3 regions of the Lysobacter sp. K5869 genome follow, and region 3 is predicted to be linked to each of the others. Evidence: riboswitches for the same ligand, from Rfam matches in the RefSeq annotation. Region 3 holds a riboswitch; each other region holds the start of a gene.

Region 1 (6,675 bases), 300 kb from region 3:
TTCGAAGCCTCCCGGTAGGAGCGGCGTGAGCCGCGACCGCGACAACACGGCTACGACGAGAGTGGCGGCGCGAACGGATGCTGCGCGGTCGCGGCTTGCGCCGCTCCTACAGTCGCTTCGTTGCGGGTTCGGTTGCTGCGTGTAAGAGCGGCGCGGGCCTCGGGGGACGCAAGCGGTGGCGTTCGCGGGCAGGGCGTGGGAGCCGGGCTTCGGCTATGGCGCTTTCGGGGCGTCGCTTCGGTTGGTCGCGGCTCACGCCGCTCCTACAGTCGCTTCGTTGCGGTTTCCCGCTTGCCGGCAAGCGCGGTTTCAGTAGACCGGGCGCAACGCCGCCGCCAACACCGCCGGATCCGGCTGCGCCGCGAACGGCAAGCGTCCCCAGCACGGCACCGGCAAGCGCCGGCGCAGGATTTCGAAATTCTCGTCCGCGCGCGCCATGTGCGGGTCGATGCCATTGGCGATCCAACCGATCAGTTCGACGCCGTCGGCCTGGATCGCGCGCGCGCTCAAACGGGCGTGGTTGATCGCGCCCAGGCGCAGGCCCACCACCAGCACCACCGGCAGTTTCAGCGCGCGCACCAGATCGATCTGATCGAGCTGCGCGCTGACCGGCGCGGCCCAGCCGCCGACGCCTTCGACCACGACCGTGTCCGCCTGCGCGGCCAGACGCGCGTGCGCGGCCAGGATCGGTGCGAGCGCAATCTCTACGCCCGCTTCGGCGGCGGCGATTTCCGGCGCCAGCGGTTGCGGCAACGCGTAGGGATTGACGTCTTCATAGCGCGGCCGCGGTTCGCTGGCGGCCTGCAGCAGCAGCGCGTCTTCGTTGCGCCAGCCGTCCGGTCCGGGCTCGCAGCCGCTGGCGACCGGCTTCATGCCGACCGCGCGCGCGCCGCCGGCGCGCAGGGCGTGCAGCAGGGCGGCGCTGGCGACGGACTTGCCGATCCCGGTGTCGGTGCCGGTGACGAACAGGCCGGAAAGCCGGTGCGTTGGGGTCATGCGGGTTCTCGCGGCTGGAGCGGCCGCGCGCCGGCGCGGCGGAGGCCGGCGCGGCGCGCGTGCGCGCTGGTCGGAAGGCGGGCGGGCGCCTGTGACTGATCTCGCGCTTTCTCCGGCGCCGCCCAGCGGGCATGGTAGTCGCAGCGGACGCCGCTGTTACACTCCGAAGATGTTTACTGCCTCCACACTTTCGGGCGGAAAGTCCGAGCAATACGCCCAATTGGTCGAGCAGGCGCGCGCCTTGCTCGACGGCGAGCGCGACCGCGTCGCCAACGCCGCCAATCTGTCGGCCTTGGTCAATCAGGCCCTGCCGCAGCTCAACTGGGTCGGGTTCTATTTCTTCGACGGCGCCGAGCTGGTGGTCGGCCCGTTCCAGGGCCTGCCGGCGTGCGTGCGCATTCCGCTCGACAAGGGCGTGTGCGGCGCGGCCGCGTCCAGCCGCGCAACCCAGCGCGTGGCCGACGTGCACGACTTTCCGGGCCACATCGCCTGCGATGCGGCCTCGCGTTCGGAAGTGGTGGTGCCGCTGACGCGCGGCGAGGAACTGATCGGCGTGTTCGACCTGGACAGCCCGGTGCCGGACCGTTTCGACGCCGACGATCAGGCCGGCCTGGAAGCCTTGGCGCGGGTCTATGTGGAGTCGTTGGCATGAGCGGAGCGAAGCTGCGCAACATCGGCCCCAAGAGCGCGGCGTGGCTGCGCCAGGTGGGGCTGCGCACGCACGAGGACATCGCCGCGATCGGCACGGTCGAGGCGTTCATGCGGGTCAAGCGCGCGGGCTTCAAGCCGACCTTGAACCTGCTTTACGCGATCGAAGGCGCGCTGCTGGACTGCCATTGGCAGGAGATTCCGGACGAGCGCCGGCAGGAGCTGATCCTGGCCGCCGACGCCGCCACCGCGCTGCTGCCGGCGCCGCGCAACAAGCCGGCGGCCGCGCCGGTGCGGACCACGGTGCATAACGAGGATCGGCACGACGAAGGCTTCGGCGGCTTCGGCGGCGGTCGCGAAGAGCCGCGCGATCACGACGAAGAACGCGACGGCGGCGAGCGCGATCGCGACGGCGGCGACGATCATCACGGCGGCCGCGACGAAGACGACGGGCGCGATTGAGCGGCCCTGGTCCGGCTCCCTGCTCTCGGCAGGGGCGGGACGATCTTTGGAACCCTTCTCCCGCCAGCGGGAGAGGGACGAAGCGCGAGACGTTCGCGCAAATCCACGACGCCCGGCGTTCTGAAGCGCCCCTCCCACCGACGGGAAGGACAAGCGCCGACGACGCCCGCATCACCCGGCTGCCCGGGAAATCCTTAAGCCCACTCCCCTCATGGAAGATGGAGCCCGCGGCGGCAACCCACCGACGGGAAGGACGAGCGCCGGCGACGCCCGCGTCACCCGGCTGTCCGGGAAATCCTTAAACCCATTCCTCTCATGGAAGGTGGAGCCCGCGGCGGCACCCCGCCGACGGGAAGGACCAACGCCGACGACGCCCGCGCCACCCGGCTGTCCGGGAAAACCCTCGAGCCCACTCCCCGCTCACGGAGATGGAGCCCGCAGCCCGGCCACCCGCAGATTCAGAAGCCCCGCTCCCGCCCGCGGCACGGGGATTCGAGCGAGCGCCGCCCGCCGGGCAGCCCCGCCCCACTTCGCGTACACTGCGCCCCGCTTCGAGGTGACCCCGCGGCCAGGCCGCCGGGTTGAAACGGGAAGCCGGTGACGTCCGGCGGCGCGGATCGACGATCCCGCCGCGGCCAGTCCGGCACTGCCCCCGCAACGGTAAGCGCGCCCAACGCGCGGCATCGCCACTGTGCCACCGGCCTTCGCGCCATCGGCATGGGAAGGCGCCGCGCCGGAACCGGTCCGCCGGTTCGGCCCGCGAGTCCGGAGACCGGCCCCGAAGCCCCCACAGGTTGCGATGCGGAGGGCATCGCGGCGGTCGCCGCGCCTTCGCGCCGGCCTCGCTCGCGTTCGCTCTCCCCCGCTGCCGCCCTTCGCCGTACGTCGCGCGCAGGATCGCGCGCGCAGGAGTGTCTTATGCGTCGTTTCACCTTGCTGTCCCTCGCCATCGCCTTCGCGCTGCCGGCCGCCGCCGTCGCCGCGCCCGCCGGCGAGGCCACCGATCTCGATCAAGTCGTGGTCACCGCCAACCGCACCGCGGTCAGCGTCAACGACTTGCTGACTCCGGTCGACGTGCTCGACCGCGCCGACATCGAGCGCAGCCAGGCGCGCGACCTCAACGACCTGCTGCGCGGCCGCGCCGGCATCACCATTTCCAACCAGGGCGGCGCCGGCAAGCTGACCACGCTGTTCCTGCGCGGCAGCGAATCCGACCATGTGCTGGTGCTGGTCGACGGCATCCGCATCGGTTCGCCGACCTCGGGCCTGGCCTCGCTGCAGGATCTGCCGCTGGAGCTGATCGACCGCATCGAGATCGTGCGCGGCCCGCGTTCGAGCCTGTACGGCGCCGACGCCATCGGCGGCGTGATCCAGGTGTTCACCCGCCGCGAGCGCCAGGGCTTCGCCCCGCGCGTGCACGCCGGCGGCGGCAGCAACGGCACGGTCGAGTTCGGCACCGGCTTCGGCGGCCGCAGCGGCCGCGGCTGGTTCGGCGCCGACTACAGCTTCCGCAAGACCCAGGGCATCAACGCCTGCCGCGGCGCCGGTTTCCCGGTGTTCGCCGGTTGCTTCACCGACGAACCCGATCGCGACGGTTACGAGAGCCACGCGCTGTCGCTGCGCGGCGGCGTCGAGATCAACGAGCAGTGGAGCGTGGAAGGTCAGGCGCTGCGCGCGGAAGGCCAGAACGATTACGACGGTAGCTTCGTCAATTACTCGGAGACCGTGCAGCAAGTGGTCGGCGGCAAGGTCGATTGGCGTCCGAGCGAGCGCGTGCACGTGCAGCTCAGCGGCGGGCGCAACGTCGACAGCTCGGATAATTTCCTCGGCGCGGTGCCGATGGGGTATTTCAGCACCAACCGCGACAGCGCTACCTTGCAGGCCGACTTCAACCTCGTCGAAGGCCACGTGTTGACCGCGGGCTTCGATTGGCTGCGCGACGAAGTGCGCAGCGACACCGTTTACGACGAAAGCGCGCGCGACAACAAGGCCGGCTTCGTCCAGTACCAGGGCCGCTTCGGCAACCAGTCGTTCGAGGCCAGCGTGCGCCGCGACGACAACGAGCAGTTCGGCGGCCACACCACCGGCGGCGCCGCGTGGGGCCTGAACTTCGCCCAGAACTGGCGCGTCACTGTCGGCTACGGCACCGCGTTCAAGGCGCCGACCTTCAACGAGCTGTACTACCCGTTCTTCGGCAACGCCAAGCTCAAGCCGGAAGAGTCCAAGACCTGGGAAGTCGGCCTGGCTTACCGCGGCGAGAACTTCAACGCCCGCCTCGACGGCTTCGACACCCGCGTGGACCAGCTGATCACCTTCGACTCGGCGATCAACCTGCCCAACAACATCGAACGCGCGCGCATGCGCGGCGCCGAGCTCGGCATCGACACGACCTTCGCGCAGTGGACGCTGGCGGCGAGCGCGAGCTGGCTCGACACCGAGAACCGCGTCGGCTTCTACCGCGGCAACGACCTGCCGCGCCGCGCCAAGCACAGCGCGCGCATCGACCTGGACCGCGCCTTCGGCAAGTTCCGCGTCGGCGCCACCGCAGTGGGTTACGGCTCGCGTTACGACGACGTCGCCAACAGCAACCGTCTGGGCGGCTACGGCACGCTGGACCTGCGCGTGGAGTACGCATTCAACGACGCGCTGACCCTGCAGGCGCGCGTGGCAAACGTGTTCGATCGCGAGTACGAGACCGTGTCGTACTACAACCAGCCGGGACGCGAGTGGTTCCTGACCTTGCGTTACGCGCCGAAGCCCTGAGGGGTTCGGGGTCGGTCGTTGACCGGTCTTGAGCGGTAGACACGAAGCCCGGCTCCGGCCGGGCTTCGTTGTTTCCGAAAGCTCGTGTAGGAGCGGCGTGAGCCGCGACCAACCGAAGCGATGAAATACCACGCGTCCTTACGGAGAGACTGACCTCCCAAGCACTAAGAGCGGTGCGGACTCGGTCTTCGGTTGGAGCGCTCTTATGAATTCCTTCGGTTGGTCGCGGCTTACGCCGCTCCTACAGGCGCTTCGTCGCGATTTCTCAGGCCATTGCGGTGAGTTGTTCGTCGAGTTCGGATTGTTCCCGCATTCGTCGATGGCGACTCGCGCGCATGGCCTCCTGCGCCCACTCGCGCAGGCGCGCGAGCTCGGGCGAACGCCACACCGCCACGCCGTAGGGGCTGCCGCATACCGCGTGATCCCGCCGCGTACTGCGTTGTTCCGCATCGCATCCCCAGGCCGTCGCCGAAGCCCGACGATGCAACGCTTGCATCCCGCGCGCGCCGCACTCGGCGGCGTGATCGAGCGCGAGCGCGAACTCGGCCGGGTCGGGATAGAACGGCGACAGGCTCGCCGCGCGCAGGTCGTCGTCGCCGGCCCATTCCACCGCGGCGGCGAGCATCTCGCCGGCCTCACGTACGCCGGGCAGGTGCGACAGGTCCAACGCCGCGAACAAGGCCAGCGCATTGGCGGTCGCGGTGCAATCGACCAAATCGCGGCGGATGCCTTCACGGCTCCAGGTAGCGAACACGCCGGGCCGCAGCCACGGCGGACGCAGCAGCGGAAAACCGGCGACGCGACGGCGCGCGATGGTCAGGCAGGCGACGCGGCGCGCCTCCTCGCGGCCGACGCGGCCGGCACGCACAAGCTCCAGCAGCATGATCGCGGTGTCGTCGGCATCGTCGGGCAGATCCGGCGCCCACTCGGGCCGCGCGTCCTGCGGCCAGAAGCGGAAGCCGCCACGCGCCGAACAGCAGCGTTCCAGCGCATCGAGCAGCGCCGCCGGCACCGGCAAGCCGCGCCGCCGCAGCGCGCGCACACCCAGCGCGGTAACGAAGCCGTTGCGGTCGGGCAAGCGTTCGTGGCCGATGGACACTTCGCTGAGGATGAAGTGTGGTTTCGCGGCAGTCGCGGCATCGAAGCCCCGGGCGAGCGGCGCGGCGCTCATGTCGGCCGCACGCCGCATTGCACCCAGGCGTTGCCGGTAATGTCGGCGCCGACGCCGATCATGCCGTGGCGCCAGCGCCCGTCGGCCGGACCGGCGGCGAGCGCGGCGTAAACCTGCGCCGAGCGTCCCTCGCCTTGCGCGCGCAGGCAACGTTCGACTTCGGCGTCGTCGCGGAAGATCGCCTTGGCGAAGGTGAACCACGTCAGCGCGCGCACCTGCCCTTGCGCCGACAGCGCCAGACTGATGCCGGACGGACGCGGCACGTCGTCGGCCGGCAGCACTTGCAGCAAGCGCCGCAGCAAGGCCGATTCGTCGCCGAGCGCCGCGCGCGCGAGCTGGCGCAGCGCGGCCAGATCGAGCTCGTCGGCGCGCGCGTAGCACTCGACGCTGCCGTCGGGATTGACGCCGCACATGCGCCAGAACAACAGCGAGGAATCGAACAAAGGATGACGCCCGCGCCACTGCGGCGGCAACCGGCCCTCGGGCAGATCGGCGTAAAGCTTGGCGGCGAAATCGTCGCCGTGCCGCGCCGAGGCCCAGGCGCCGAACTTCAGCCGCGCGCCGCGCTGATGCTCGATCCACGGCCGCAGATCGCCGGGCCAATCCAACGCCCGCGCCGCGCTGTGCAAACGCGA
Region 2 (6,675 bases), 530 kb from region 3:
ACCAGCATCAGCGCCAGCATGTGCGCCTTGGCCTGCTGCGCATGGCCGCGCGAGAGGAAATCGTTGACGCCGAGCTTGTGCTTGTCGTCGAGATAGACGCTCTGCACTTCGTCCCAAGCCCAATCGTGGATCACGTCGGGCCGCGTCACTTGCCAGCCCCACAGGTTCTCCAGAAACTCCTGGCTCATCGTGCGCGCGCCGGCGTAGCCGTGGCGCATCAGCGGACGGATCCATTGCGGGTTGAGGTAACGGCCGCGGAATTCGCGCAGCAGCGCCGCTTCCAGCGGCTCGACATCGGCGCGGTCGGCGTCGGCGTTGTAGAGCACCTGCGCTTGCGGCACGCGGCCGGTCAACGTTTCCGCCGCCAGCGACAAGCCGCCGAAATAATCGAAGGCGTCGTTGTTGTCGAGCAAGCCGTACAGATGCGACGCGCGGCCGTGATAGGTGCGCGCGACCGACCGCAAACCGGTCTCGAACGCACGGTGCGCGGCGATGCCGTCGGCGTCCAGGCCGTAGGCGTGCCCCATGCGGTTGAGATACGCGCGGCCGATCTGGCCGCGGTCGCGCCATGCGCCGGAGCGTTCGGTGAGGCGGTTGACGCCGGCGCCGTACGCGCCGGGCGCGTCGCCGAAGATCCGCCACGCCGCTTCGCGCCCGGCCGCGGCGATCTCCAGCCCCTGCCCGCGCAACGCGTCGGTGCGCTGCACCCACTCGCGCGCGACGCCGTTGCCGTCGATGGGTTCGTCGCCGGTTTGCAGTTGTTCGCCCAGCGGCGCCAGCGCCGCGTCGAGCGCCGGACCGAGTTCGGGCCGCTGCTTGCGCAGCCGCTGCGCGCTGGCGGCCAGCGCCATGCGGCCGCCGCGGTCGAGCAGCACGACGAGGTTCGGATACAGATCGCGGAACAGGCCCGAGGTGGTGACGATCACATCGCGCCGCGTTTGTCCGGCCGGCATCGGCTTGAGTTCCAGCCCTTGCACGATGCCGCGCGCGTTCCAGCGCGGCTGCACGCCCATCAGCGCCAGCGAGAAGCCGACCATGACGCCTTCGTCGCGCACCGCGTCGGACGCCCACAGCACCACCGCTTCGCTGCCGCTGCCGCCGCCGCTTTGCGCGAGCACGCGCGCGGCCTGCTCGGCGCCCAGGCGCTGGGCCAGCGGCGACGGCAGCACGTCGCCGTCGAGGCCGTGGAAGTTGCGCCCGGTCGGCAGCGATTCGGGCGCGCGCAGCGGGTCGTTGCCCTTGCCCGGCAGCACGAAACCGCCGTCCAGGCCGTGCAGCAGCGCGGCCATTTCCGCCGGCGGCGAGGCTTTGAGTTTGTCGCGCAAGACCTCGCGCTCGCCGAGCCCGCGCATCGAGTCGAGCATGGTGTCGAGCTGCTGCGGCTCCCACGCCTGCCCGAACACGTGCAGGCCGTGCGGCATGAACTTCTCTTGCAGCTTGGTCAGGTAATGGCCGATCTCGTGCGCGAGCAGATCGTCGTCGGTCTGCTCGAAACCGATGCCGCGCACCTTGAGCACGTCGGCCATGCTCGCTTCCAGTTCGGCGCGCAGCTGCAGCGCTTCGACCTGCTCGCGCATCTGCGCGGCCGCCTGCGCGCGCAACGGTTCGCTAGTGCTGCTCTCGAAGCTCTCCACCAACTGGCGCAAGGTCAGCAAGCGGTCGTAGAGCGCGGTCGCGGCCAGCGGCGGGGTCAGGTGATCGACCATCACCGCCAAGCCGCGGCGCTTGGCCTGGGTGCCTTCGCCGACACCGTCGACGATGTAGGGATACACGCCGGGCACGTCGCCGGCGATCAGTCGCGAGTAATCGTCGGACGCCAACCCCACGGCCTTGCCGGGCAGGAATTCGTAAGTGGAATGGCGGCCGACATGGACGATGGCGTCGGCGCGGAACACGTCGCGCAGCCAGTGGTAGTACGCGAGGTATTGGTGCGGCGGCGGAATCTGGGTGTTGGCGTGCAGCAGTTCCTCGTCGACTTCCCAGCCGCGCGGCGGCTGCGGGCCGATGAAGACATTGCCCAGGCGCAGCCCGGGCAGCACCACCGCGTCGCCGTGGGTCATCACCTTGCCGGGCGCGGCGCCCCAGCCGCGCAGGCCGGGGATATTCAGCGCTTGCAGCGCGGCTTGCGCGGCGTCGGCTTCGGCGCAGGCGGCTTCGTCGGTCTCGCTCTTCAAGCAGCGCAGATGCGCGTCGATCAAGCCGCGGAACTTCGCCAACGCCGCGTCGCGCGAGGGATGGTCGATGCCTTCGAGCAGATGCAGCAGTTCGCGTTCGGCCTCGCGCACGCGGCGCTCGCCGAGTTCGGTCTCGTGCGCGGCGCGCGCCAGCGCGACCTGCGCGCGCAGCCGCGCGAGCGGGCCGTCGGACACCTCGCCGCGCACCGATTCGGGCAGGGTCGCGAACCAGCGCCGGTAGTCGTCGCCCGACATCGTCTGCGCGTGCTGCGCCAGCGCCGCCAGTTCGCCGTTGTCTTCGGGCGTGTTGACGCCGACGCGCATCATCGCGTCGAGCAGCGCGTCGGGCGTTTCCGGCAGCCCGTCCACGGCGTAGCCCTGCGCGCGCATCGCGCGCAGGATGCCGTGCAACGAGGCCGGCACGTCGAGGTTGTCGGCGCCGATGTTCTGCCGGCCCGGCGGGTGGTTGTAGTAGATCAGCGCGATCTTGCGCTGCGCCGGCGGCGTCTCGCGCAGATGCCGCCAACGCAGCGCGCGCTCGACCAATGCGTCGATCTCCGGCGCCAGCGCTTGCGGCCGTTGCAGGCGCACGCCGGTGAGCGGGTCGATGCGGGCCGGGCCGGCCGCGGCCAGCACCATCGGCTGGCTGCTGCCTTGCAGTTCCGACATCGCCACGCGGTACTGCACGCTGGAGATCGGCAAGCCGTCGCCGGACAAGCGCCACTGCGCCGCGCTGCGGTCGAGCATGCGGATCGCCTTGAACACCGGCACATCGAGCTTGGCGATCGCGGTGCTGGCGGCGTCGCGGCCTTCGGCGGCGCCGACGACGAAATCCTGCAGCACGACCAAGCCCGCCAGCGGTTGCGCGCCGAGCAAGGCGGGCAAGCGCTGCACCGCGTCCAGCGAGGCCTCGCCCCAGCGCGCGTACAGGCCCAGGCAGGCCAGCCCGCGCGCCTGCGCCCGCGCGCACAGCGCGTCGCCGGCGACGGTGTCGGCGTTGTTGAGGTCGAGCACGGCCAGCAGCGGCCGCGCGTCGGCGGCCGGCGCGTTCACCACCGTGCCGTTCTGGCGCAGGATCAGATCCGGTTGCGGCTGCGCTTTCGGCACCGCGCCGCCGTCGAGCAGGAAGCGCAGCGCGCGGCGCAGGTTGTCCTGCCCGCCTTCGCGCCACAGCGCGCGCACGTCCAGCCATTCGCTGGCGAAGGCGTCGGCGCGGGCGCGCGCCAGCAGCGCCGGCGGCGGCGCATCGGCGGTGAGTTGGCCGAGTTCGTTCTGGGTCAACGCGCGCAGGTCGCGGCGCTCGTCGTAGCTGGCGTAGGCCAAGCCGCTTTCGCCGTGGAAGGCGTACAGGCGGCGCGGGCCATGGCCTTGCCGGCGCAGGCGTTGCGCGGTTTCGCGCAGGCGCACGCCTTGCTCGCCGAACAGCGCTACCGCGATCACCGCGTCGCTGCCGGCGACGAGTTGCTGCAGCTGCGCCTTGTCCAGCGCTTCGAGTTGCTGCGGCGTGCGCAGCACGATGCGGTCGCCGCTGCGCGCGGCCAACACCGCTTGCGCCGCCTCGGCCGTTTCCGGCGCCGCGCGTTCGGACACCACGCCGAGCACCGTCGCCGCTTGCGCGGATGTCGTCGACACCGCCGTCAGCGCGGCCGCGAGCGCGCACCGTTTCCACCAAGCTTTCACCGCCGCACGCACACGCCGCATCGCCGACCTCGCTGTGCGCACGCCCTGTGCGCATCGATGGATGGGATGGACGCGTGGAAAGGATGTCGGGCACGAACGGCGCGAAACGCAGCGACCGGCGCGCGACGCCGCCCTCCGCAACGTCCACCGCGAACGCATCGGCCGGTCTCCGGGCTCGCGGGGGCCGGACCGTCGATGCGATCCGGCAGCCTCGGCGCCTTCCCGGAGAGAGTTCTCCAGTGGCTGTATGCCGAGGTTTCGCCCGCCTACCGTTGCAGGGGCAGCGCCGGAATGGCGTGCAGTCGAACTGCGCGCGCACCGGCTTCCCGTTTAACCGCGCCGCCGGACGGCGGTGCGGCACCTGATGCAAAGCCGGCGCAATCTAGCACAGGCGTGCGTGCGCGGGGTCGGCGTTGCGACGGGCGGCGGGGTATGGAGAGGTCGCGGGTGGAATGAAGGTTGCGCCGCGAGCGGCCACTCCGCGGTCGCAGCTTGCGCAGCTCCTACAGGGGCTCCGGCTGCTACGCGATCTGACTGTAGGAGCGGCGTGAGCCGCGACCGCGTCACTGCGCTTACTACGCGACCGGCCACCCTCGGTCGCAGCTTACGCAGCTCCTACAGGGGGCTTCGGCCGGTTCGGCGCGCGCCGGGCTCAACCTTCGTGCACGTAGCGCTCGACCGTGGCCTCGATGCCCTTGCTCAATTCCATGATCTTGAGCGCGTACTCCGCCAGGCGCTTGTCGTCTTCGGTGACCGGCGTCCACGGCGGCACCGGCGTGGGCTTGCCTTCGACGGTGTCCATCGCCACGAACACGATCACGCAATGCGTGCACAGGCGCTCTTCGGATTCGCCGTCGTCCAGGCCCGGGTCGCGCGCCTTGACGTCGACGGCGAAGTGCATGCTGCTGGTGCCGGTGTGGATCAGCTTGGTGTGCACGGTGACCAGATCGCTGATCCGGATCGGCGCGACGAAACGGATGCCGCCGACCGCGACGGTGACGCTGTACTTGCCGCTCCAGCCGACCGCGGCGGCGTAGCCGGCCTGATCGATCCACTTCATCACCATGCCGCCGTGGACCTTGCCGCCGTAGTTGACGTCGGTGGGCTGGGCGAGGAAACGCAGGTTCAATTCGCGTTGCTGGCCTTTCATGCGTGGGCTCCCTGAACGCGCAGGTGGCGGACGACGGCGGCGCCGACGCGGTGCACGGCTTCGCGCTGGCGTTCGTCGGCGAGTTCGCCGTAATCGTACAGCTTGTCGCCGGCCTGACCGACCGCGACCTGCTGCGGCACCACGATCAGCCCGAGCTTGGCCAGCGCGTCGCGCAGCACCAGCAGCGAGCGCAGCCCGCCCAGCGGCCCCGGCGAGGCCGAGACGATGCCGGCGACCTTGTCGGCGAACAGCGTGGTGCCCGAGCGGCCGTCCGGGAGCGGGCGCGAGATCCAGTCGAGGGTGTTCTTGACCAGCGCCGGCATCGAACCGTTGTACTCGGGCGTGGAGATCAGCAGGCCGTCGTGCTGCGCCATCAGTTCCTGCAGGCGGCGCGCGTTCTCGGGCATGGCCTCGGCCTCGATGTCGCCGTCGTAGACCGGCAGCGAGTAATCGCGCAGCTCGATCAGGCTGACGTCGGCGCCGGCGGCGCGCGCGCCCTCGGCCAGCACCGGGATCAGGCGGCGGTTGTAGGAACCCGAGCGCAGGCTGCCGGCGAAGGCGAGCAGGCGCGGGGGCGAGGCGGTGAGGCTGGCGGACATCGGCGAACTCCGTGGGCTGGCGCTGCGGATTATGCGCGAGCGGCCCGCGGATCGCGCACGTCCTTCGCTCACGCCCGCCCGCCCCACAAACGAAAACCCCGGCCGCGGCCGGGGTTTTCGCCGAAACGGCGCGTCGCGCCGGCTCACTTCTCCTGCTTGAACTCGCCGAACTCCTTGAGCTGCGATTCCACCGCCTTGTAGTCGCCGACCACGATGATCGACTGGTCCTTGGCGGCGTAGTACTTCTTCGCCATCGCCTGCACCTGGGCGGCGTCGACCGCGCGGATCTTCGGCACGTACTCGCCGAGGAATTCCGCCGGCAAACCGATCAGCCAGTTGGTGGCGAGGCTGGAAGCGACCGAGCCCTGCTGCTGGTTGTTGATCAGATAACCGCCGGCGACGTAGCGCTTGGTGTCTTCGAGTTCCTGCGCCGGCACCGGGTAGTCGTTGAGGCGGCCGAATTCGTAGATGAATTCGCCCAGCGAGGCGCCGGTGACTTCGTTGCGCACGTCGGCCGCGGCCTGCACCGCGCCGCCGGCGCGCATCGCGCTGATGCCGCCGCGCGCGCCGTAGGTGTAGCCCTTGTCCTCGCGCAGGTTCTGCATCAAGCGGCTGCTGAAGCCGCCGCCGAGAACGATGCCGGCCAGTTGCGCCGGCACGTAGTCGGGGCTGGTGGCGGCGAGGCCGGGACGGCCCAGGCGCACCGCCGACTGCACGCTGCCGTCGCGCTGGACGAAGATGCGCTGCACGGGCGCGCTGGTGCGCGCCGGCGCGGCGTCGGCGACCGGCTCGCCGCTGGCCTTCCAGCCGCCGAACGCCGCTTCGGCGAGCTTGAAGCCCTGCTCGGCGGAGATGCGGCCGGCGATCACCAGCAGCGCGCGGTCGGGACGGAAGCGGCGCGCGTGTTCGGCGCGGACTTTCTCGGCGGTGACCGCGTTGATCGAGGCTTCGGTGAGCTGGGTGCGGGCGTAGGGATGATCGCCGTACACCGCCGCCGACAGCGCGCGCGTGGCCTTGTACGCGGGCTGCGCCTGCGAGACTTTCAGGCTCTGCAGCGCGTTGGTCTTGGCCA
Region 3 (6,675 bases):
CGACCACGCGCTCACGCCGAGGCCGAGCTCGCGCGCCATCGGCAACAGTTCGCGCTCGCTCTCGCGCTGGGCGAGGCTGTATTCGGTCTGCAGCGCCACCAGCGGCGACCAGCCGCGCAACTCGGCCAGGGTCTGCATGCGCGCGGCCTGCCACGCGGGCAGGTCGGACACGCCGGCATAGAGCACCTTGCCGGCGCGGACCAGATCGTCGAAGCCGCGCATCACTTCCTCGACCGGCGTGGTCGCGTCCCAGGCGTGCAGATACAGCAAGTCGATGTAGTCGGTATCGAGCCGGCGCAGGCTGTCCTCGACCGAGCGGCGCAGGTTCTTGCGGTGATTGCCGCCGGCGTTGGGATCGCCCGGGTCGGTGCACAGCGAGAACTTGGTCGCGATCACCAACCGATCGCGGCGGCCTTGGGCGAAGCGGCCGAGCAGGGTTTCCGAGCTGCCGCCGGTGTAGAAATTGGCGGTGTCGAAGTAATTGCCGCCGCGTTCGAGGTAGGCGTCGAACACGTGCCGCGCTTGGGTTTCGTCGCTGCCCCAGCCCCAATCGTCGCCAAAGGTCATGGTGCCCAGGCAGATCGGGCTGATGCGCAGGCCGGAGCGGCCGAGGGTGCGGTAGTGGTCCAGTGGCATCGCGCGGTATCCGTTGTGGAGGTGCGGCGACTCTAGGAATCGCCCGCGCTCCGGAATATCCGCAGCTTGCGCCGGCGCGTCGTCGCGCCGGATCGCTGTGTTGCATCGGTGGCCGCGTCGGCGCGCGGCGCGCGCTCAGACGCCCGGCAGCGCCGGTACCGCGGTGGGTTTGCCCTCGACATCGAGCGCGATCATGGTGAAGCGCCCGCGCGTGGCCAACTGCGATTCGCCGGTGAGCAAGTCCTCGCGGATCATCTCCACCTCGACCTGCATCGAGGTGCGGCCGGTTTCGACCACGCGCGCGATCAGTTCCACCAACGCGCCCTTGGGCACCGGCAGGTGGAAATCGATCTGCTCCGAGCGCGCGGTGACCACGGTGCGGCGCGCATAGCGCGAGGCGGCGATGAAGGCGGCCTTGTCCATCCACGCCAGCGCCTGGCCGCCGAACAGCGTGCCCAGGTGGTTGGTGTGGTCGGGGAAGACGATCTCGGTCATGCGGGCTTCGGTCATGGCGGAGGTGTCTGTGTTGGGGGATGAGATGAGGTCGAACATTCCGGAGCGCGTGCTCCCTCTCCCATTTGCGAGAGAGGGTCGGGGTGAGGGAAAGCAGGTTGCGAAAATGCGGGGCCGGAGCGTGTGCCCTCACCCCAAACCCTCCCCCGCAAGCGGGAGAGGGGCTTAGCTGGGAAGAGGGGCTCGGAGCGTCAGAACGCTTCGTCGAACGCCACTTCGCCCTGCACGCCGACCTGATACGCCGACACGCGCCGCTCGAAGAAGTTGGTCACTTCCTGCACGTCCTGCAGGTCCATGAACGCGAACGGATTGGTCGCGCCGAAGTGCTTGGGCATGCCGAGCTGGACCATGCGCTGGTCGGCGCAATACTCCAGGTACTGGCGCATGTCCTTCAGCGACAGGCCGACCACGCCGCCGGACAGCACGTCCTGGGCGAACAGGTATTCGCAGTCCACCGCTTCTTCGAACATCTTCACCACTTGCGCGCGCAGCTCGTCGTCGAACAGGTCCGGCTCTTCCTCGCGCGCGGTGCGGATCACCTCGAACGCGAACGCCATGTGGCAGCTCTCGTCGCGGAACACCCAGTTGGTGCCCGAAGCCAAACCGTTGAGCAGGCCGCGCGAGCGCAGGTAGTAGACGTAGGCGAAGGCGGCGAAGAAGAACAAGCCTTCGATGCAGCCGGCGAAGCAGATCAGGTTGAGCAGGAACTGGCGGCGCTGCTCGCGCGTCTCGACCCGCTTCACGTCCTGGATCGAGTCGATCCAGCGGAAGCAGAACTCGGCCTTGGCGCGGATCGAGGGAATGTTCTCGACCGCGTCGAAGGCTTTGGCGCGTTCGTTCGGGTCGGGCAGGTAGGTGTCGAGCAGGGTCAGGTAGAACTGCACGTGCAGCGCTTCTTCGTACAGCTGGCGCGACAGGTACATGCGCGCTTCCGGCGCGTTGATGTGCTGGTAGAGGTTCAACACCAGATTGTTGGCGACGATGCTGTCGCCGGTGGCGAAGAACGCGACCAGACGCTCGACCAGATGCCGCTCGGCCGGACCGAACTTGTGCTTGAGGTCGTTGACGTCCTGGGAGAAATCCACTTCCTCGACGGTCCAGGTGTTGCGGATGGCGTCGCGGTACATCTCGTAGAACTGCGCGTAGCGCATCGGGCGCAGGGTGAGATCGAAACCGGGGTCGAGCAGGCGGGGCGGGGCGATGGACATAGGTGTTTCCTTGATGCTTTTCCTTCTCCCGTGCGCGGAAGAAGGTGCCCGAAGGGCGGATGAGGGCGGTGGGGCGTGGCGGCCCTCACCCCAACCCCTCTCCCGCGGGCGGGAGAGGGGCTTTGCGGCGAGTTACTGGCAGGCTTCGCAGGCTTCCGGATTTTCCAGCGAGCACGCGATCGCGTCGCTCTCGGAATATTCCGGCTTCGGCGCCACCGGCGCGGCGGCCGGCGCGCTGACCGTGGTCTTGGCGATCTTGGTCGCCGGACGCGAGCGCAGGTAATACGTGGTCTTCAGGCCCTTCTTCCACGCGTACATGTACATCGAGCTGAGCTGGCCGATGTTCGGGCTCTCGATGAAGAGGTTCAGCGACTGGCTCTGGTCGATGAAGGCGCCGCGGTCGGCGGCCATGTCGATCAGCGAGCGCATCGGCAGTTCCCACGCGGTGCGGTAGACCTGACGCAGCGATTCGGGGATCTCGGCGACGCCCTGGATCGAGCCTTCGGCCATCTTGATCCGGTCGCGCATCTCCGGGGTCCACAGGCCGAGCTTCTTGAGCTCCTCGACCAGGTACTTGTTGACCACCAGGAAGTCGCCCGAGAGGGTCTCGCGCTTGAACAGGTTCGACACCTGCGGCTCGATGCACTCGTAGCAACCGGCGATGGAGGCGATGGTCGCGGTCGGGGCGATCGCCACCAGCAGCGAGTTGCGCAGGCCGTGCTGCTTGATCCGCGCGCGCAGTTCGGTCCAACGCTCCGGCTGCGAGGGCTCCATGCCCCAGGCTTCGAACTGCAGTTCGCCGCCGCTGGCGCGGGTGTCGTCGAAGGACGGGTGCTTGCCGTGCTCCATCGCCAGTTCGTTCGACGCCGACAGGGCGTGGAAGTAGATGGCTTCGGCGATCTCGCGGCCGAGCTTGCGCGCGGGCTCGGAATCGAACGGCAGGCGCAGCTTGAAGAACACGTCCTGCAGGCCCATCGCGCCCAGGCCGACCGGACGCCAGCGCAGGTTGGCGCGGCGCGCGGTTTCGATCGGGTAGAAGTTCAGGTCGATCACGCGGTCGAGCTGGCGCACGGCCAGACGCACGGTTTCGGCCAGTTTCTCGAAATCGAACGCGCCCTTGCCGTCTTCGAACATCTCGACGTGGTGCGAGAGGTTGATCGAGCCGAGGTTGCACACCGCGGTCTCGTCCTGCGAGGTCACTTCCAGGATTTCGGTGCACAGGTTGGACAGGTGCACCACGTTGCCGTCGCGCAGGGTCTGGTTGCAGGCGCGGTTGGACTTGTCCTTGAAGTTCATCCAGCCGTTGCCGGTCTGGGCCAGGGTGCGCATCATCCGCGCGTAGATGTCGCGCGCCTTGACCTTCTTGACGGCGAGGCCGGCGGCTTCGGCGGCGTGGTAGGCGCGTTCGAACGACTCGCCCCACAGGTCGGTCAGCTGCGGCACCTTGGCCGGGTCGAACAGCGACCACTCCGCGTCGGCCTCGACCCGGCGCATGAATTCGTCGGGAATCCAGTTGGCGAGGTTGAGGTTGTGGGTGCGGCGCGCCTCGTCGCCGGTGTTGTCGCGCAGTTCCAGGAACTCTTCGATGTCGGCGTGCCACGGCTCCAGGTACACGCAGGCCGCGCCCTTGCGCTTGCCGCCCTGGTTGACCGCGGCGACCGAGGCGTCGAGCGTCTTCAGCCACGGCACGATGCCGTTGCTCAGGCCGTTGGTGGAACGGATCAGCGAGCCGCGCGCGCGGATGCGGGTGTAGCTCAGGCCGATGCCGCCGCTGAACTTGCTCAGCTTGGCCACGTCCATGTAGCGCTTGTAGATCGCTTCCAGCGAATCTTCCGGCGAATCCAGCAGGAAGCAGCTCGACAGCTGCTCGTGGGTGGTGCCGGAGTTGAACAGGGTCGGCGAGGACGGGATGTAATCGAGCTGGGCCATGCGCCGGTACAGCGCCAACGCGTCGGCCACGTCCTCGCTCAGCGCGCAGGCGATGCGCAGGAAGAACTGCTGCGGGGTCTCGATGACGGTGCGCGCGGTCGGGTGGCGCAGCAGGTAGCGGTCGTACAGCGTGCGCAGGCCGAAGTAGTCGAACTTGGCGTCGAGGTTGCGGTCGATCGCGTCGTTGAGCTTGCGCGCGTTGGCCTGGACGAAGTCGAGCAGGCGCTGGTTGATCAGGCCCAGGTCGAAGCCGCGCTGGACCGACTGCGAGAACGCGTGGATTTCGATCCCGGCGACTTCCTTCTCGATCACCCCGGCGAGCAGGCGCGCGGCGAGGCGGCCGTACTCGGGTTCCTCGGCGGTCAGCAGCGCGGCGGTGCGGATCGACAGCTCGTCGAGTTCGCGCGTGGTCGCGCCATCGTACAGGCCGGAGATGGTGCGGGTGGACACGCGCATCGGATCGACCGAGTACAAGCCTTCGGCGCAGCGGGTCACCGCGCGCACGATCTTGTTGAGGTCGACCGGTTCGCGGCGGCCGCTGCGCTTGGTCACGCTCATGGTGAGGTTGGCGGCCGGCGGGGTCAGGGCGAAGCCGGGGGCGTCCTGCGCGGCGCGCGCGGACGGGGACGCGGGGACGGTGGCGGCGTCCGCGGCGGGGGCGACGGACGGATCGGTTGCGAGAGTGGTCATGGCATTGCTCCGGGGCGTGGGTGCACGGTGCGGAGAACACGGACGCGCCATCGGCGACGGGCCGCAGGGCGGCGTCGCGAACGGCACGGCCGCGCCCCCGCGGGCGCGGAGCATCGGAGCGCTGGCTGGGTGTCGCGCGCGCCGGACCGTTCCGGGCACGTGCCGCTCCGCGCATGGCGCCGAAGCGGTCGGACGCGACGGTGGCTCCGTCGTGCCGCGACACCGGCCGGTCTTCCCCCGAAGACTCCATTGGGCCGGGACCGCGCGGTTGTGCGACGCGCGGCTGTCGGCAGGTCTTCGGGCTCGGGACCGGCGGAGACTAAAGAGCGCAGAGCGGTGAGCAGTAGGCGACGACTCGCCCGTCCACTTCTCACCGTTCTGCGCTCTGGGGCCTCCGGTTCCTTACGGGCCGCTTCCCAGACGCTAGCCGCGCCCAGTGCCATGACCCGTTCGTTTCCCATACCGCTGCGGGGCAGCGCCGGCTTCGGAGGCCGCCGCGATGTTCCGCGGCCGCTTCCCTACCGGCTTCCCTTTTCAGCCGGTCTCTCGACCGGCACCGACGGACACAACATAGTGGGGTTCGTCGATTTCGTCAACGCGATATGTGGTGAGTCAGCAAGATCTGCATGGGGTGAAGGACACCCCCGCAGCGTGCCGCGCTTGGTGTAACGTGCCCCGCATAAGGATAGGGGAAACCGTGATGGAATCGCTGATTGTCTTGCTCGTGCTCGTCGTGTTGGCGGTGCCGGTGCTGCTGGTGGTGGCGCTGGTCCAGCTCGCGTCTCTGCGCGGGCGGGTGCGCGGGCTGGAGCGCGAAGTCGAGCGCCTGAGCGAATTGGCCGAACCGGCGGGCAGCGAGGAGACCCTGGACGACCGGATCAAGCGCGCCGCGCGCGAGGTCGCGGCGCGCGCGCAGGCGGACGCCGCGGCGCAGGCCGCCGCGCCGTCGCTGGCCGCGAAACCCGTGGCGCCATCCGCCGCACCGATTCCATCCGCATCGCCGCCGCCGCTTCCCTCCGGCGCGACGCCGCCCGAACCGCCCGCCCCGCGCCCCGCGCAGCCGCCGGCGCTGCCCGCCGCCGCCGCGCCGGCCCAGCCCGCGCCGCCGCCGCGCCCGCGCGCGCCGGCCGTTCCGCCGCCGCCGCCGGACATCTTCACCGTCGGCGCGCGCTGGCTGCGGCGCTGGTTCACCGAGGGCAACGTGCCGGTCAAGGTCGGCATGCTGGTGTTGCTCGCCGGCGTCGCCGCGCTGCTCAAGTACGCCAGCGACCAAGGCTGGGTGCGGGTGCCGGTCGAACTGCGCCTCGCCGGCGTCGCCTTCGCCGCGATGGCCGGGCTGGTGTTCGGCTGGCGCCAGCGCGAACGCAAGCGGATCTTCGCGCTGAGCCTGCAAGGCGGCGCGATCGGCGTGCTGCTGTTGGTGGTGTTCGCCGCGTTCAAGCTCTACGGCATGATCCCGGCCGGCGCCGCGTTCGCATTGAGCGTGGTGCTGGTGGCCGGCACCGGCGTGCTGTCGGTGAAGCAGAACGCGCTGGCGCTGGCGGTGTTCGCGATCCTCGCCGGCTTCCTCGCGCCGATCTGGCTGTCCACCGGTTCGGGCAGCCACGTCGCGCTGTTCGGTTACTACGCCGTGCTCAACGCGGGCATCTTCGCCATCGCTTGGTGGCGGCCGTGGCGCGCGCTGAACTTGCTGGGCTTC

What was found. A riboswitch is a leader RNA that binds a small molecule or an ion and turns the genes downstream of it on or off. The one in region 3 is predicted to bind cobalamin.
Positions count from the first base shown of each region.
Region 1: linked by a shared signal. The riboswitch ahead of btuB (TonB-dependent vitamin B12 receptor) and the one ahead of J5226_RS24670 (ribonucleoside-diphosphate reductase subunit alpha) in region 3 are both predicted to bind cobalamin.
Region 2: linked by a shared signal. The riboswitch ahead of J5226_RS22435 (cobaltochelatase subunit CobN) and the one ahead of J5226_RS24670 (ribonucleoside-diphosphate reductase subunit alpha) in region 3 are both predicted to bind cobalamin.

Region 1 is NZ_CP072597.1:143,640-150,314, forward strand. Features, by position in the region: gene bioD (dethiobiotin synthase) at 310-996, opposite strand; gene J5226_RS00615 (GAF domain-containing protein) at 1,166-1,648, shown strand; gene J5226_RS00620 (TfoX/Sxy family protein) at 1,645-2,106, shown strand; cobalamin riboswitch at 2,644-2,902, shown strand; gene btuB (TonB-dependent vitamin B12 receptor) at 3,025-4,869, shown strand; gene J5226_RS00630 (hypothetical protein) at 5,135-6,040, opposite strand; gene J5226_RS00635 (hypothetical protein) at 6,037-6,675, opposite strand, start outside.
Region 2 is NZ_CP072597.1:5,281,836-5,288,510, forward strand. Features, by position in the region: gene J5226_RS22435 (cobaltochelatase subunit CobN) at 1-3,806, opposite strand, end outside; cobalamin riboswitch at 3,997-4,234, opposite strand; gene J5226_RS22440 (hotdog domain-containing protein) at 4,507-5,004, opposite strand; gene J5226_RS22445 (NAD(P)H-dependent oxidoreductase) at 5,001-5,603, opposite strand; gene J5226_RS22450 (pitrilysin family protein) at 5,747-6,675, opposite strand, start outside.
Region 3 is NZ_CP072597.1:5,811,582-5,818,256, reverse strand. Features, by position in the region: gene J5226_RS24685 (aldo/keto reductase) at 1-636, opposite strand, end outside; gene J5226_RS24680 (acyl-CoA thioesterase) at 772-1,146, opposite strand; gene J5226_RS24675 (ribonucleotide-diphosphate reductase subunit beta) at 1,341-2,357, opposite strand; gene J5226_RS24670 (ribonucleoside-diphosphate reductase subunit alpha) at 2,490-4,844, opposite strand; cobalamin riboswitch at 5,247-5,552, opposite strand; gene J5226_RS24665 (DUF2339 domain-containing protein) at 5,677-6,675, shown strand, end outside.